DNA from 2 places in the Streptosporangium longisporum genome. Region 1 is predicted to be linked to the other one. Evidence: predicted binding sites of a transcription regulator. Region 1 holds the regulator's gene; the other holds the start of a gene.
What was found. The regulator LexA, encoded in region 1, represses DNA repair genes until DNA is damaged. The targets are predictions, from matches to a motif close to TCGAACANNTGTTCGA.
Positions count from the first base shown of each region.

Region 1 (7,321 bases):
GGGCCGCGGGGCCCACCGGGGTCTGTGAGGCGGCCGACCGCCGGGACGGCCCCTCCACTACGCCGGCGCCTCCGCGATCCTCCCCGGCGTGTCGCCCTTCCAGGGCGTGTCGCCGACGTGCGCCGTGACCGGGGACGAACCCCGCCCTCCGGCCGGCTCGCCCGCCGAGATCGCGTCGATGCGCCCGCCGATCCAGAGCACTCCCAGGGTGAACAGCACCAGCGTCACCGCCGCCACGATCCTCCCACGCCGGGTGAGCCGGAGGGGCCGCCTGGCCGCCTCGGGCCGGGACGCGACCGGGCGGAGGGCACCGGCCCTGGACGCGCCGACCCTGGACGCGCCGGAGCGGGACGTGGCGGAGCCGGGCGCACCCGACCGGGGCGTGCCTGATCGGGGCTTTGCAGGGCGAGATCGGCCGGGCCGGGACGGGACGGCCTCGGGCGCGGCCGGTCCACCGGGGCGGGCGACAGCCGAGCGGGAGGCACCGGACCCGGGAACACCGGTCCGGGAGGCACCGGCCCGGGAGACGCCGGTCCGCGGGGTGCCGGTGCGGGCGGAGGAGCCGGACCGGGTGGCGCCGGACCTGGCGGCTCCGCGCCGGGTCTCGGCCCGCCCGGCCCGGCCGCGTCCGGACTCGCCGGAGCGCGCGGCCCCGCGGCCGGACCCGGGCGGTGCGGACCGGGAGCCGGGAGGGGTGGCTCCGGAACGGAACACCGCGGGAACCGTCTCCGCGGCACCCCCGGAAGCACCCGGGCCACCCTGACCACTCGGACCCCCCGGACCGCCCGGCGCTCCCCCGCGCCGTGCCGTCCGCGCGCGATCCGGCCCTCCGGCCGCTCCGGGGCCACGCCCGGACCCGCGCGCGGGGTCGGCCTCCCGTCCCGGCCCCGGCTCCCGGGCCGGGCCCGTCCGCCTCGCCGGGCCCGCCTCCCGTCCCGGCCCCGCCTGTCGTGCCGGATCCGCCTCTCGTCCCGGACCCTGCTCCCGTGCCGGTCCCGGCTCCGATCTCGGCGGCGGCACGAGGCGCAGACGCGGTGCGCCAGAGGCCCCTGAGGACCGGTATGCCCCCCGGGATCGGGACGCGGACGCGGATCGCGGTGTCGTCGTGGTCGGTTTCATGGTGGCCCCCATCCCCTCGACCTGGCCGAACACATGTCGAAGAAAGATCGGCGAATCGAACACGATGTCGATCGAACTCCCGTACGATGTTGTACACCACGGCGTGGCCGATATCGAGGACATTCGAACAATTGTTTGAATATGATCTTGGGCCGAGATATGGTCGCTGTGTGCGACGTGTTCAATACAGATCGGGAGGCGAGGAGTTCGTATGAGCCAGCACGACCAGAACGGTTCGGCCGTCAGCGACCTGGCGGTGCGAAGGCGTGACTCCCTTGGCCTCACCCCCAGGCAGCGGAAGATCCTTGAGGTGATCCGTGACTCGGTGCAGCAGCGCGGCTACCCGCCGTCCATGCGCGAGATCGGTGAGGCCGTGCAGCTCACCAGCACCTCCAGCGTGTCGCACCAGTTGACGGCATTGCAGCGCAAGGGCTATCTGCGCCGTGACCCGCACCGGCCCCGCGCCCTCGAGGTGCGCCTTCCCGGTGAGCCGGTGCTCTGGGTGGATCCCGACTCCGACCAGGACGAGACCCCGGTCAGCCGGCCGACCGCCGCCTACGTGCCGCTGGTCGGGCGCATCGCCGCCGGTGGCCCGATCCTCGCCGAGGAGAGCATCGAGGACGTCTTCGCGCTGCCCAAGCAGCTCGTCGGCGAGGGCACGCTCTTCCTCCTCCAGGTGACCGGTGACTCGATGATCGAGGCGGCCATCGCCAACGGCGACTGGGTGGTCGTGCGCCAGCAGCCCGTGGCCGACAACGGCGACGTGGTCGCGGCGATGATCGACGGTGAGGCCACCGTGAAGACCTTCAAGCGCAGGGACGGCCATGTCTGGCTGGTCCCGCACAACCCCAACTACGACCCCATCCCCGGTGACGAGGCCACCGTCCTGGGCAAGGTCGTGGCGGTCCTCCGCAAGCTCTGAGGCACACGAGCTCCGGGGCATCGGGACACGACGCGTCGCACGAAGCGGTACACGCCGATGGGCGGCACCCCCTCGAAGGGGGTGCCGCCCATCGGCGTTCTCACCGGTCCTCTGCGGACCCTCGGACTCCCGGGTCCGGCGGGTCCGGGTCCCTGAGCCAGGATCCGGATCCCTGAGCCAGGGTCAGGGTTCGGGTCCCTGAGCCAGGGTCAGGGTCCCCGAATCAGGGTCAGAACCAGGGCCGGAGGGCCGGACCCCTGGGTTCCCGGCCCCTCCCCGCTCCGATCCCCCGGCCACGACCCGGTCCTGACGCCCCGCGAGGGGCCGGGGTCACCGCTCAGGGGACGATGTTGACCAGCTTGGGCGCGCGGACGATGACCTTGCGCGGCTCGCCGGACAGGAATGCCCGGACCTTCTCCGACCCCAGGGCCAGCGCCTCCAGGTCGATCTCGGAGATCTCCGGTGAGACCTCCAGCCTGTCGCGCACCTTGCCCGCGACCTGGACGACACAGGTGACGGACTCCTGGACCAGCAGCGCCGGGTCCGCCACCGGCCAGCCCGCCAGGGCGACCGAACCGGTGTGGCCCAGCCGCTCCCAGCCCTCCTCGGCCGCGTACGGCGCGACCAGCGACAGCATGACCGCCAGCGCCTCCGCGGCCTCCCTGACCGCGGGGTCGGCGGCGCCGGGCCCGGAGTCGATGGCCTTGCGCGCCGCGCTGGTCAGCTCCATCATCCGGGCCACCGCGACGTTGAAGCGGTAGGACTCGACCAGCTTCGTGACCTCGTCCACGGTGTGGTGGACGATCCTGCGCAGGCTCACGTCTCCGGCGGTGACGTCGACGCCGGGGGCCGAGGCCGCGCCCGCCTCGGCCATGACGCGGAACGCGCGGGCCAGGAACTTCTGCGACGCCGCCGCGGAGACGTCGGCCCAGTCGATGTCGTCCTCGGGCGGTCCGGCGAACAGCACGGTCAGCCGTACCGCGTCGACGCCGTGGGCGTCGATCTGCTGCCCCAGGTCGACGCCGTTGCCCAGGGACTTGGACATCGCCTTGCCCTGGTTGATGACCTGCCCCTGGTTCAGCAGGCGGGTGAACGGCTCGACGAAGTCGACCATGCCCATGTCGTGCAGGACCTTGGTGAAGAACCTGGCGTACAGCAGGTGCAGCACGGCGTGCTCGACGCCGCCGATGTACTGGTCGATCGGGCCCCACCTGCGGACGCCCTCGATGTCGAACGGGCCGTCCTCGTAGGCCGGGTCGACGTAGCGCAGGAAGTACCACGAGGAGTCGACGAAGGTGTCCATCGTGTCGGTGTCGCGCCGCGCCGGGCCACCGCACTTCGGGCAGGAGACGTTGACCCAGTCCTCGGCCGAGGCCAGCGGGGAGACGCCCTTGGGTGCCAGGGCCTCGCCGCGCAGGTCGGGCAGGGTGACCGGCAGCTGGTCGTCGGGGACGGGGACCTCGCCGCACCCGTCGCAGTGGATGATCGGGATCGGGCAGCCCCAGAAACGCTGGCGGGACAGCAGCCAGTCGCGCAGCCGGAAGTTGACCGTCGCGCGGCCGGTGTCGCGCTCGCCCAGCACCTCGATGATCTTCCGGATCGCGTCGGCCTTGGCCAGGCCGTCCAGCGGGCCGGAGTTGACCATCGTCCCGTCGCCGGAGGTCGCGACACCGGTCTCGCCGGGGTCGGCCAGGCCGGTGTGCACGACCACCCGTACCGGCAGGTCGAAGGCGCGGGCGAAGTCCAGGTCGCGCTGGTCGTGGGCGGGAACGGCCATGATGGCGCCGTGGCCGTAGTCGGACAGCACGTAGTCGGCCGCCCAGACCGGCATGCGCTCGCCGCTGACCGGGTTGATCGCGTACCGGCCCAGGAAGACGCCGGTCTTCTCCTTCTCGGTGGACAGCCGGTCGATGTCCGACAGCTTCGACACCTCGGCCCGGTACGCCTCGAAGGCCTCGCGCCGGTCGTCGGCGACGATCTCCTCGGCCAGCGCCGCGTCCGGGGCGACCACGAAGAAGGTCGCGCCGTACAGCGTGTCGGGGCGGGTCGTGTAGACGGTGACCGGCTCGTCCCGGCCCTCGATCACGAAGTCGACGTCGGCGCCCTCGGAACGGCCGATCCAGTTGCGTTGCATGGTCAGCACGCGCTCGGGCCAGTTGCCCTCCAGCTGCGCCATGTCGTCCAGCAGCCGGTCGGCATAGTCAGTGATCTTGAAGTACCACTGGGTCAGCTCGCGGCGGACGACCTCGGCCCCGCAGCGCTCGCACCTGCCGTCCTTGACCTGCTCGTTGGCCAGCACGGTCTGGTCGTTGGGGCACCAGTTGACCAGGCCGCCCTTGCGGTAGGCCAGGCCGCGCTCGAAGAAGCGGGTGAACAGCCACTGCGTCCACCTGTAGTACGTCTCGTCGCTGGTGTGCAGGCGGCGCGACCAGTCGAAGGAGATCGCGTAGCGCCTGTAGGAGCCGGCCTGGGTCTCGATGTTGGCGTAGGTCCACTCCGCCGGGTGCGCGTTGTTCTTGATCGCGGCGTTCTCGGCGGGCAGTCCGAAGGAGTCCCATCCGACGGGGTGCAGCACGTTGTAACCGCGCTGGAACCAGTAGCGGGAGATGACGTCGCCGATGGCGAACACCTCGGCGTGGCCCATGTGCAGGTCGCCCGAGGGGTAGGAGAACATGTCGAGCATGTAGCGGCGCTCACGCGGGTCGGCGGGGTCCTCGGAGGCCCGGAAGGGGTCCAGCTCCTCCCACCGCCGCTGCCACTTGACCTGCAACGCCTGCGGGTCATAGTGCTGGTCGTCGCTCTGCATGTCGGCTCGCTCGTTCACGTCAATCTTCCCTTGGGGTGTGTCCGCGTGGATGGTCTGACCCGTCCGGCCCAATACAAAAACCCTCCGCTCACGCGGAGGGCAGCCGCATCGGCAGGGCGCTCAGAGACGGGAGAGCCGATGCGGCCCGATAAGCAGGGTCGCGGCACGCATAAGGCAAGACTATCGCAGCCCGCAAGGGATATTCGTGGCCCGTACAAAGCGGTCCCGATCGCGGCGAACGGCGGGTGGCGATCCGTGTTCACCGGCAGAATAGGGGTTTCCGCCCTATGAAGAGCCGTGCGGGACCTGACGGCCATGCGCCGGTTGTGACCTCGTATGTCTCTCGCGTTTACTCTTTCAACCGTGGCATATTCAGTAGAGCCGGGGGGCCCGGACCCGTTGGAGGTCGGCCTGCCCATGCAGGATCCGCCGACCGATCCCACCGGGCTCCAGTTCAGGGGGGCGTTCTCCGGTTTCCCTGCGAGCCCCCCCGTCTCGCATGAGACCATGCCCAATACGCCTAATTCGGGCACCCGCGCGGGAGGTAAGGAAAGCATGGCCTCGGAGCAGTCCAGCCAGTCCCACCTGCCTCCGGCATGGCCGGAAGCCGCCGAGCCTGCGCCCTCGTGGGCGCAGGACTCCCTCGGCACCGGGCCCCGGCTGCCTCGCCCGCAGGACGGCCCGCGGGGCGGCGACGGCTCATGGCAGACCTCTCCCGGGGGCGGTGCCCCGGACGTACCCGGCGGCCGGCCGCCGGGCCCCCAGGACGGTGGATGGGCGCAGAGCCCGGCGAGCCCGCAGGACGGTGGATGGACGGGGGCCGCCGCGCAGGACGAGGGGCGGCGGGCCACCGGCTCGCCCCGCGACAGCTGGGCGGACGCCTTCAGCCCGCAGAGCGACCGCCGGGCGCAGGCCTCCGACGCGCAGGCCTCCGCGCAGTCGTTCGGCGCGCAGTCCTTCGGCGCGCAGGGCGGCTGGGAGCAGGCATCCGGCTCCCCGGGTGGCCGTCCGCAGGACGCGGCGGGTCCGCAGGGCGGCCGGGGCCACGACGGCCCGCAGCCGCACCAGACCTCCCCGGGCAACGGCTGGCCGCAGCCGGCCCCCTCCCACGGCGACCCGTCGCAGGGATCGGGCTCCTGGACACCGGACCCGCTCGGACCGGGCTCCCCGACCCCGGGGACGCGACCGGAGGGCCAGGACCGTCACCCGTCCTCGCCGGGCACCGCGTGGCCGCCCTCCGCGCCCACGCAGGACGGCATCCCCGCCTACGGCACCACCGACCCGCGGGGCCAGACCTACCCCGGTCACTCCGCCACCGACACTCCGGGCTCTCCGGGTTCTCCGGGTTCTTCGGGCGGCGGCACATGGGCGCAGGCCACCGCTCCCCCCGGCGAGGGCTGGGCGAACACCTCCGGCCCGCGGCACGACGACCGGGACCAGGCGTCCGGCACGTGGGGCGGCCGGGCACAGGCCCCCGACGCGCAGGGCGGCTGGGGGGCCCCCGATTCGCCGGGCGGCCGTCCGCAGGACGCGGCGGGTCCGCAGGGCGGCCGGGGCCACGACGGCCCGCAGCCGCACCAGACCTCCCCGGGCAACGGCTGGCCGCAGCCGACCCCCTCCCACGGAGGCCCCTCCCACGGCGACCCGTCGCAGGGATCGGGCTCCTGGACACCGGACCCGCTCGGACCGGCCCCCCAGGCATCGGACCCGCTCGGAGTGGGGCTCCCCGGAGCCGGGCCGCGGACGAGCGGCGAGGACCGTCATCCGTCCTCGCCGGGTACCGCATGGCCGCCCGTCTCCCACACCGACCCGCGGGGCCAGACCTTCCCCGGCCAGTCCTCTCCGGGCTCTCCGGGCTTTCCGGGCTCTCCGGGCTCTCCGGGCTCTCCGGGCTCTCCGGGCTCTCCGGGTGACAACGCCTGGGCACAGGCCACCGCTCCCCACGCAGAGGGCTGGTCGAACGCCCCCGGCCCGCGGCACGACGACCCGTCCCGCGACCCCGGCGCCCAGCACGGCACCGGCCCGCAGCACGGCGGCCCACAGCAGGCCGGTCCGCACGGCGCCCCGCAGAACGGCGGCCCGCAGAACGGTGGCTGGGCGCAGACGCCGGACACCGGCAGGGACGCGGGCCTTCAGGGGCCCGGTACCACGGGCGAGCCGTGGCAGACCGGCGCGTCCCCGCGTGACGCCTCCGGCGGGGCCGGGCCCCGGCCGGCCGACAACACCGCCTGGCCGCCCGCGCCTCCGGTCGAGGGCGCATCCTGGCCGCCGGTCCCGCCGGTGAGCGGGGACGCCTGGCCGTCCGCCCCCTCCCGGCAGACCCCCTCCCGTGAGGCTCCTGACGCGGCCGATGCGCAGACCTCCACGTTCTCGGTGTCCTGGACCGATCCCCAGGCAGGGGCCATCCCCTCCCCGGCGCACGGTGCCACCCCGCAGGGAACGGCCCACCAGGGAACCGCCCAGCAGGGGGCCCC
Region 1 is NZ_BAAAWD010000008.1:103,062-110,382, forward strand. It holds gene ABD832_RS17915 (hypothetical protein) at 58-237, opposite strand; gene lexA (transcriptional repressor LexA) at 1,331-2,041, shown strand; gene leuS (leucine--tRNA ligase) at 2,379-4,847, opposite strand; gene ABD832_RS17930 (chromosomal replication initiator protein DnaA) at 5,403-7,321, shown strand, end outside.

Region 2 (7,321 bases), on a different contig from region 1:
GAGAAGGGCCTGGAGGCGCGCGAGGAGCTCGACCTCCTGGCCGTCTTCCGCGAGGCCTGCGACCGGCACGGGACGCTCCTGGCCGTGAACGACAGGGCCGACATCGCCTACGCGTGCCGCCCCGACGTGCTCCACCTCGGCCAGGGTGACCTGCCGGTGCCGGTGGCCCGCGAGCTGCTCGGCGACGACATCCTCATCGGGCGTTCCACTCACGCCCCCGAGGAGGCCGCCGCCGCGGCCGTCGAGCCCGGCGTCGACTACTTCTGCTGCGGCCCGATCTGGCCGACGCCCACCAAGCCCGGCAGGCACGCCCCGGGCCCCGGCCTGCTCACCCGTGCCGCGGCCCTGGGGGCCGACCGGCCCTGGTTCGGCATCGGCGGCATCGACCTGGGCAACCTGGACGAGGTCATGTCCTACGGTGTGCGCCGCGTCGTGGTCGTCCGCGCGATCACCGAGGCCGACGACCCCAAGGCGGCGGCCGCGGAGTTCAGGCGGAGGCTGACCGCCCACGCCTGAACGGTCCCCGGCCGTCCCGGCCCGAGCGTCCCGGAGGCGGTGTCGCCGACGGGCCACGGACGGGACCCGGCCGGATCCGGGGCCGGTGGTCGCTCAGGTGCGCCTGGCGGTGGCGGCCACCGCCAGGTCGGCCAGGGCCGTACGGGCCTCCGGGCGGATCGGGGTGCCCTCCAGCGAGCCGAGCGCGTTCTCCAGGTAGCCCTTGATCAGGTCCTCGCACGCCACCAGGGCGCCGGTCTCCTCGATGATCTCGCGGAGCAGGTCCACCCCGTCCGCGTCCAGGTCCGGGGCGCCCAGGTTGGCACGTACCACACGGGCCTGCGCCTCGGAGGCGGCGGCGAGCGTACGGGCCACCAGCATCGTCCGCTTGCCCTCACGGAGATCGTCGCCCGCCGGTTTGCCGGTCTCGTCAGGGTCGCCGAAGACGCCGAGGATGTCGTCGCGCAGCTGGAAGGCGATGCCCACCGACCGCCCGTACTCCTCGCAGAGCCGGTCTATCCACGGCTGCCTGCCCTGCGCCGCCAGCACCAGGCCGAGCCGGAGCGGCTGCTCCACGGAGTACTTCCCGCTCTTGAACAGGGCGACCCGCAGCGCGCTGTCGAAGGTGCCCTCGCCGTGCGCCTGCTCCAGCAGGTCGAAGTACTGGCCGCACATCAGCTCGGTGCGCATGTCGTCGTGGACCTGCTGGGCCGCCGCCAGCGAGGCGGCCGGCAGGCCGCTGTTCCGCCACATCTCACCGGACCAGATGAGCAGCAGGTTGCCCAGCAGGATGGCCGCGCCCTCGCCGAACTGCTCCGCCGAGCCGTGCCAGCCCGCCTCGCGGTGCAGCGTCTCGAACCTGCGGTGCGCCGAGGGCATGCCCCGCCGCCGGTCGCTGGCGTCCATCACGTCGTCGTGCACGAGGGCACTGGCCTGCAGCAGCTCCAGCGAGGCGGCGGCGGTGAAGACCGCCGGGTCGTCGCCCCCGCCCGCGCCGCGCCAGCCCCAGTAGCAGAAGGCGGGCCGCAGCCGCTTGCCACCGGCCAGGAAGTCCTCGGCCGCGGAGATCAGGGGGACCAGCTCCGGAGCGCCGACCTGAGGGCGCTGCCGATCCACGAACCACCGGAGAGCACGATCCACTTCGGAGCGGATCGTGTCCAGCGCGGCCACGGACGTGGTCATCGAATACCTCCAGTGTGGAGACCCTTGGCTACGGCTCCGGGGGGAAGGCGTGGTGCGGTGCCGGGCGCCGTGACGATCTGCCCGGCGACGGTGACACTCCGACCACCGTACGCATGATCGCCACGATTTCCCCCATCGGGACGGCGGAGAGTCGGGACACCTGTGGAAGCGCGGTATGGCATGACACCTCAGGACATCTGCAACCGGGTCCGGTGAGGACCTGATCTGGGGCGGTCGAAATCCCCCGGCTCGGATCGCAGGAGAAGCTCAAATAACGAGATTAACCGCCCAGGGGGGTATTTCGATCTAGAAATACGGCTGTTTCCCATCATCTTCTCAAGTGCCGAGTCGATCATCCGACCGGGCGTACCGCGGGCCGGGCACGTATCCTTGCCCCATGGCTCTGGGTCGCCCTTCCGTTCTTCCCGATCGCGCCGCCACCGTCCGCGAGCTCCTCGCCTCCGGTGCCCGCTCGTTCTCCTTCGAGTTCTCCCCTCCGAAGACGGACGAGGGGGAGCGCCAGCTCTGGCGCGCCGTCCGTGAGCTGGAGGCGCTGCACCCCACCTTCGTCTCCGTCACCTACGGCGCCGGCGGCAGCACCCGCGACCGCACCGTCGACATCGTCGAGCGGATCGCACACGAGACCACGCTCACCCCGGTCGCCCACTTCACCGCGGTCAACCACTCCATCCGTGAGCTTCGTCACCTGATCGGCCGGTTCGCCGGCGCGGGGGTGCGCAACATCCTCGCCGTCCGCGGCGACCCGCCCGGCGACGTCACGGGCGAGTGGGTGCGCCACCCCGAGGGCGTCCTGTACGCCGAGGAGCTGGTCCGCCTCATCCGCCAGTCGGGTGACTTCTGCGTCGGCGTGGCCGCCTTCCCGTACAAGCACCCCCGGTCGGCGTCGATCGAGACCGACACCGAGTACTTCGTCCGCAAGTGCCGGGCGGGGGCCGACTACGCGATCACGCAGATGTTCTTCCGCGCGGAGGACTACCTGCGGCTGCGCGACCGGGTGGCGGCGACCGGCTGCGACACGCCGATCATCCCCGGCATCATGCCCGTCACGCAGATCAGCACCATCGCCAGGTCCGAGCAGCTCTCCGGGGCGCCGTTCCCGCCCGAGGTGGCCGAGCGGTTCGCGGCCGTCGCCCACGACCCGGCCGCCGTGCGCGCCCTGGGCATCGAGCACGCCGCCGAGCTCTGCCAGACCCTGCTCGACGAGGGTGCGCCCGGCATCCACTTCATCACCTTCAACCGCTCCAGCGCGACCCGCGAGGTCTTCCAGGCCCTCGACCACACCTCGCAGGCCGTCCCCGCGAAGGTCTGAGCCCGCGGTCACGGATCCTCCGGGCCGGGTGGCCGGTCGCGCTCCGGAGCGGCCGGCGGTCCTTTGGGCAGTCCTTTTGGGCGGTCCTTTTCGAAGGTCCGTCCCCGGTGGCCCGCGTGCTCCCGCGCGGCGCCTCGGACCGGGGGACCGGTGCGGTGCCTCGGGCCGGCGGCGCTCCGTGCCGGTAGGGGCCGCGGGCCGGTGCGGAGTGCCCCGGCCCGATGAGGACTCCTGGCCGAGGGGATGTTTCGATCCGGGGTCAGTCACCCAGCGGGAGGGCCGCGCCGAGGACTCCGGGCCGAGGGGTGCTTCGACCCCCGGGGTCAGCCGTCCAGCGGGAGGGCCGCGCCGAGGATCGCGTACCGCTCGTGCCCGCCCGGGAAGACGAACCGGGTGAGCAGGTCCACGAAACCGACGCTCCGGTACAGGTGCAGGGCGGCCGTGGGCCCCCCGTCCCGGGTGGAGAGCACGGCGGTGCGCTCCAGGCGGCCCGCGCACATGCCGACCACCAGCGCCCGCCCGATGCCCTTGCCCTGGTGGTCGGGGTGGACGTGGATCTCGGCGAGCTCCAGCGCGTCCCCCAGCCAGTGCCCGGCATGGTCCTCGCCGTGCCGCTCGACGAGGGCACGGCGCACCACGTCGTGCCACCACTGGCCCGGGACCCCGTGGAAGCCGTACGCCACACCCACCGGGGTACCGGTCTCGTCCTCGGCGAACAGGCAGGTGAAGGCGGGGTGGGCGGCATGGTTGCGCATGATCGCCCTGCGCCCCGAGAGCTGGTCGGCCGGTGGGTTCATCGCCCTGGTGTAGACGTCGAGGACCGCGTCCAGCCGGAGCGTGAACTCGTCGGGGCCGATCCGTCGCAGTCCGGTCACGCGTCGCACCCTAGCAGGGCGGTTACGGCGCCGAGCCGCCGCACCGGACGAGCCCGGCCGCGACCGGCCGCACGCGCGCGATCCCTCACTCGACCTCGGTGGGGACGCCGCCGGTGATGCGGACGAGCTCGTCGAAGGAGGTCGGGAAAACGGTGTGCGGGTGGCCCGCGGCGGCCCAGACGACCTCGTGCCGGCCGAGCCAGGTGTCGACCAGGGTCCTGATCGGCGCGGGGTGACCGATCGGGGCGACCCCGCCGATGGCCTGACCGGTGGCCGTCCGGACGAAGGCGGCATCGGCGCGCCGTACCCTCGCCGCGCCGATCGTCCCGGCGACCAGGCCGGTGTCCACCCGGTGGGCGCCGCTGGTCAGCACCAGGAGGGGCTCTCCGTCGGCGTCGAACACGAGGCTGTTGGCGATGGCCCCGACCTCGCAGCCGAGCTGCGCGGCCGCGGTGGCGGCGGTCGGGGTGGCTTCGGCGAAGAAGACGATTTCGCCGGGGACGCCGTGCTCGCGCAGTGCGGCGGCGACCTTCTCGACGTTCGGATGCAACTTTTCTGACACGCGGACACTCTAAACAGATCGACGGCCCATCGCCGCCGCATGACGCTTCACGTGCACGGGAAAGGCGTGCGCTAAGGTCCCTTGACCCGATCGATAGTGATATGAGGAGTTGGTGGAAAATGGGGGTTGGACGGCGGCTGAGAACGGCCGCGCTGACGACGGCGGGAGCCGTGCTCTTCTCCTCGGTGTCGGTGTCCTCGGCGTCCTCCGCGTCCTGGGCGGTCGCCGCCACGGCTCCGGCCGCGGCCTCGGCGGCGGCCGTGACGACGGCGACGTCCGGGAGTCCGGCCGTGCCGGGGTTCGCCGGAACGGCCGTGACACCGGGGACGGCGTCCGCCGGGTCCGGCTTCGCCGCGCCCGGTAAGACGCTCAAGCTCGGCGCCAAGGGCGCCGCGGTGAAGACGCTGCAGAGCAGGCTGGCCGCGCTCGGCTACATGCCGGGCAGGATCGACGGCCGCTACGGCGGGGCGACCCTGGCGGCGGTCTGGGCCTTCCAGAAGGTGAACGGCATCCGGCCGACCAGCACGGTGGCACGCAGGACCTGGACCGCGCTGGAGGCGCCCCGGGCGCCCAGGGTGCTGGTCACCAGGGGGAAGCCGACCCGGGTGGAGGTCGACCTCACCAAGCAGGTGATGGTCCTCTACGTCGGCGGAGCGGTGAAGCTGATCAGCCACATCTCCTCGGGCAGCGGGATCGCCTACTGCGAGACGGCCACCTGGCAGGGCAGGACCCAGCGGTTCTGCGGGAACGCCCGCACGCCCACCGGCGACTACAAGACCACCTGGCGCCGCGACGGCTGGCACGTCTCCTACCTGGGACAGCTCTACAACCCGATCTTCTTCAACGGCGGCATCGCCTTCCACGGCGCGCTGTCGGTGCCGCTGGCGCCCGCCTCCCACGGCTGCGTCCGGCTGCCGATGCACGTGGCGGAGGTCCTGCCCGGCCTGCTCGGCACGGGGGTGCCGGTTCACGTACGCGGCAGGTTCGTCCGCTAGCGGACGGCGCGGCCGGCCCTGACCCGTCGGCCGCGGCGACGCGCTCGTCGCGGCGCGCCTGTGGTGACACTCATGTCGTGACGGGTCCGCGGTGATGTGCCGACTGTGACGTATCCCTCATCGCGAGCCGTTCACGACCCGCCGTTCATGATCTGCCGCTCGTGGTGCGCGGCTCATGACGCGCTCCGGGCCCGCCGGTTCGATCCGGTGTCCCTCTTCGAAGGCCCCGGGAGGTCCGTTCTCTCCTCCCGGGGCCTTGGCGTGCGTGTGAACGGATACCGAAGATCGAACTTTTGTTCGCCGTTCTACTTGACAGTGCGAGTGGTCGAATTTATGTTCGATGGTAATGACGCGGGGCCTCGCGGCCCGCGTCCAGGGCGGTCGGGCGGGCCCACGTCGTCGGCGGAGACGATCGGGCCCGGTCGGGACGGGCGGGGAGAGGGGAAGCTCCTCGTCCGGCCGTCCGGCGAATTTGTCGGTGGGGTCTGAAAGTGTGGTATCCACCGGCGAAAACGTCGGGAGCCGCTTGCGACCAAGGAGGCTGAAGCGCATGACCCCTCGGCTCAGCGATTCCGGCGGGCCCCGGTTGTCCCCTACGGTGCGGGCGCACCTCACAGACGCGCGTGACTGCCTCGAAGAGGCAGCCGCCGCCCGGACGTCCGCCACACGTTATGTCGCGGCGCACCTCGCGGCGCTGAGGGCGGCTGCCGCCGTCCTGGCCGCGCGTCCCCGTCCCATGCAGGGCCGCAGGCGCCGGCTCCGCAGTGCCTGGGAGCTGCTGCCCGAGGCGGAGCCTCGGCTGGCCGACTGGGCGCCCTATTTCGAGATGAGCGCCGCCAAGCGCGCCTCGGCCGAGGCGGGGATGACCCGCGTCGTGTCGTCGAGGGACGCCGAGGAGCTCATCTCGGAGGCGGAGCGCTTCGTCAACGCGGTGGAGGACCTGCTCGGCGTGCCGACGCAGCCCATGCTCCCCGGCCGTGTGCCCTTGGCCGGGTAGTCCACCCCGGCATGGCCTTTCCCGGCCGGTAGCCCACGCTCCCCGGCCGCACCCCCTCAGCAGGCCATGTACCTCCTCGACCGGTCGTGCCTTCCGGGCAGCCGGTCCACACCTTCCCGGCGGGCCGCGTCTTGCGGCAGGCCACCTCTCCGCCAGGCGAGCCGTTCCCCGGTCCCGTTCCCCTGACCGGCCGGCTCGCGATTCCCGGCCTCGTTCCCGATCGATCGGCTCACGTTCCCCGGTGGGGGCCCGCCCCGGTCTCAGGCGGCCGAGGAGGTGGAGGAGGTGCGGTGGGCGGCGCGGTGGCGCAGGAGCAGCATGGCCGCGTCGTCGCCCAGCGGCCGGCCCACGTGGCGCAGCAGGTCGGCGCGGAGGGCGTCCAGCGACCCCTGGGGGTCGGCGCCGTCCAGCAGGTGCGCCCGTTCGGCCAGCGGGTAGAACTCCCCGGCCCCGTCGCGGGCCTCGATGACCCCGTCGGTGTAGAAGAGGACCTGGTCACCCGGCTCGAACGGGATGCGGTAGGGCTGCGGCCTGCTGGTCTCGAGCGAGCTCATGCCCAGGGGGAGCGCCTCGTCAGGCGGATCGGCGAACCAGATCCCGCCGTCGCCGCCGAGCACCATGGGCGGCGGGTGGCCGCAGTTGACGACGGTGATGGCGGACCCGGCGCCGATCTCGGCCAGCACGGCGGTCACGAACTGCTCGCCCGACAACTCCCTGGTCAGGGCGTTCTCCAGGCGGGCCACGACGCCTTGGAGCGTTCCTTCGTCGTGGGCCGCCTCGCGGAAGGCGCCGAGCACCACGGCCGCGGTCTCCACCGCCTCCAGCCCCTTGCCCTGGACGTCCCCCACGATGATCCGGACCCCGTGCGGGGTGCTGACGACCTCG
Region 2 is NZ_BAAAWD010000009.1:96,637-103,957, forward strand. It holds gene thiE (thiamine phosphate synthase) at 1-516, shown strand, start outside; gene ABD832_RS18460 (polyprenyl synthetase family protein) at 610-1,677, opposite strand; gene metF (methylenetetrahydrofolate reductase [NAD(P)H]) at 2,075-3,007, shown strand; gene ABD832_RS18470 (GNAT family N-acetyltransferase) at 3,331-3,882, opposite strand; gene ABD832_RS18475 (YbaK/EbsC family protein) at 3,968-4,444, opposite strand; gene ABD832_RS18480 (L,D-transpeptidase family protein) at 4,564-5,439, shown strand; gene ABD832_RS18485 (SAV_6107 family HEPN domain-containing protein) at 5,990-6,436, shown strand; gene ABD832_RS18490 (PP2C family protein-serine/threonine phosphatase) at 6,697-7,321, opposite strand, start outside.
Region 2: the regulator LexA is predicted to act here: its motif matches at 5,725-5,740, upstream of ABD832_RS18485 (SAV_6107 family HEPN domain-containing protein).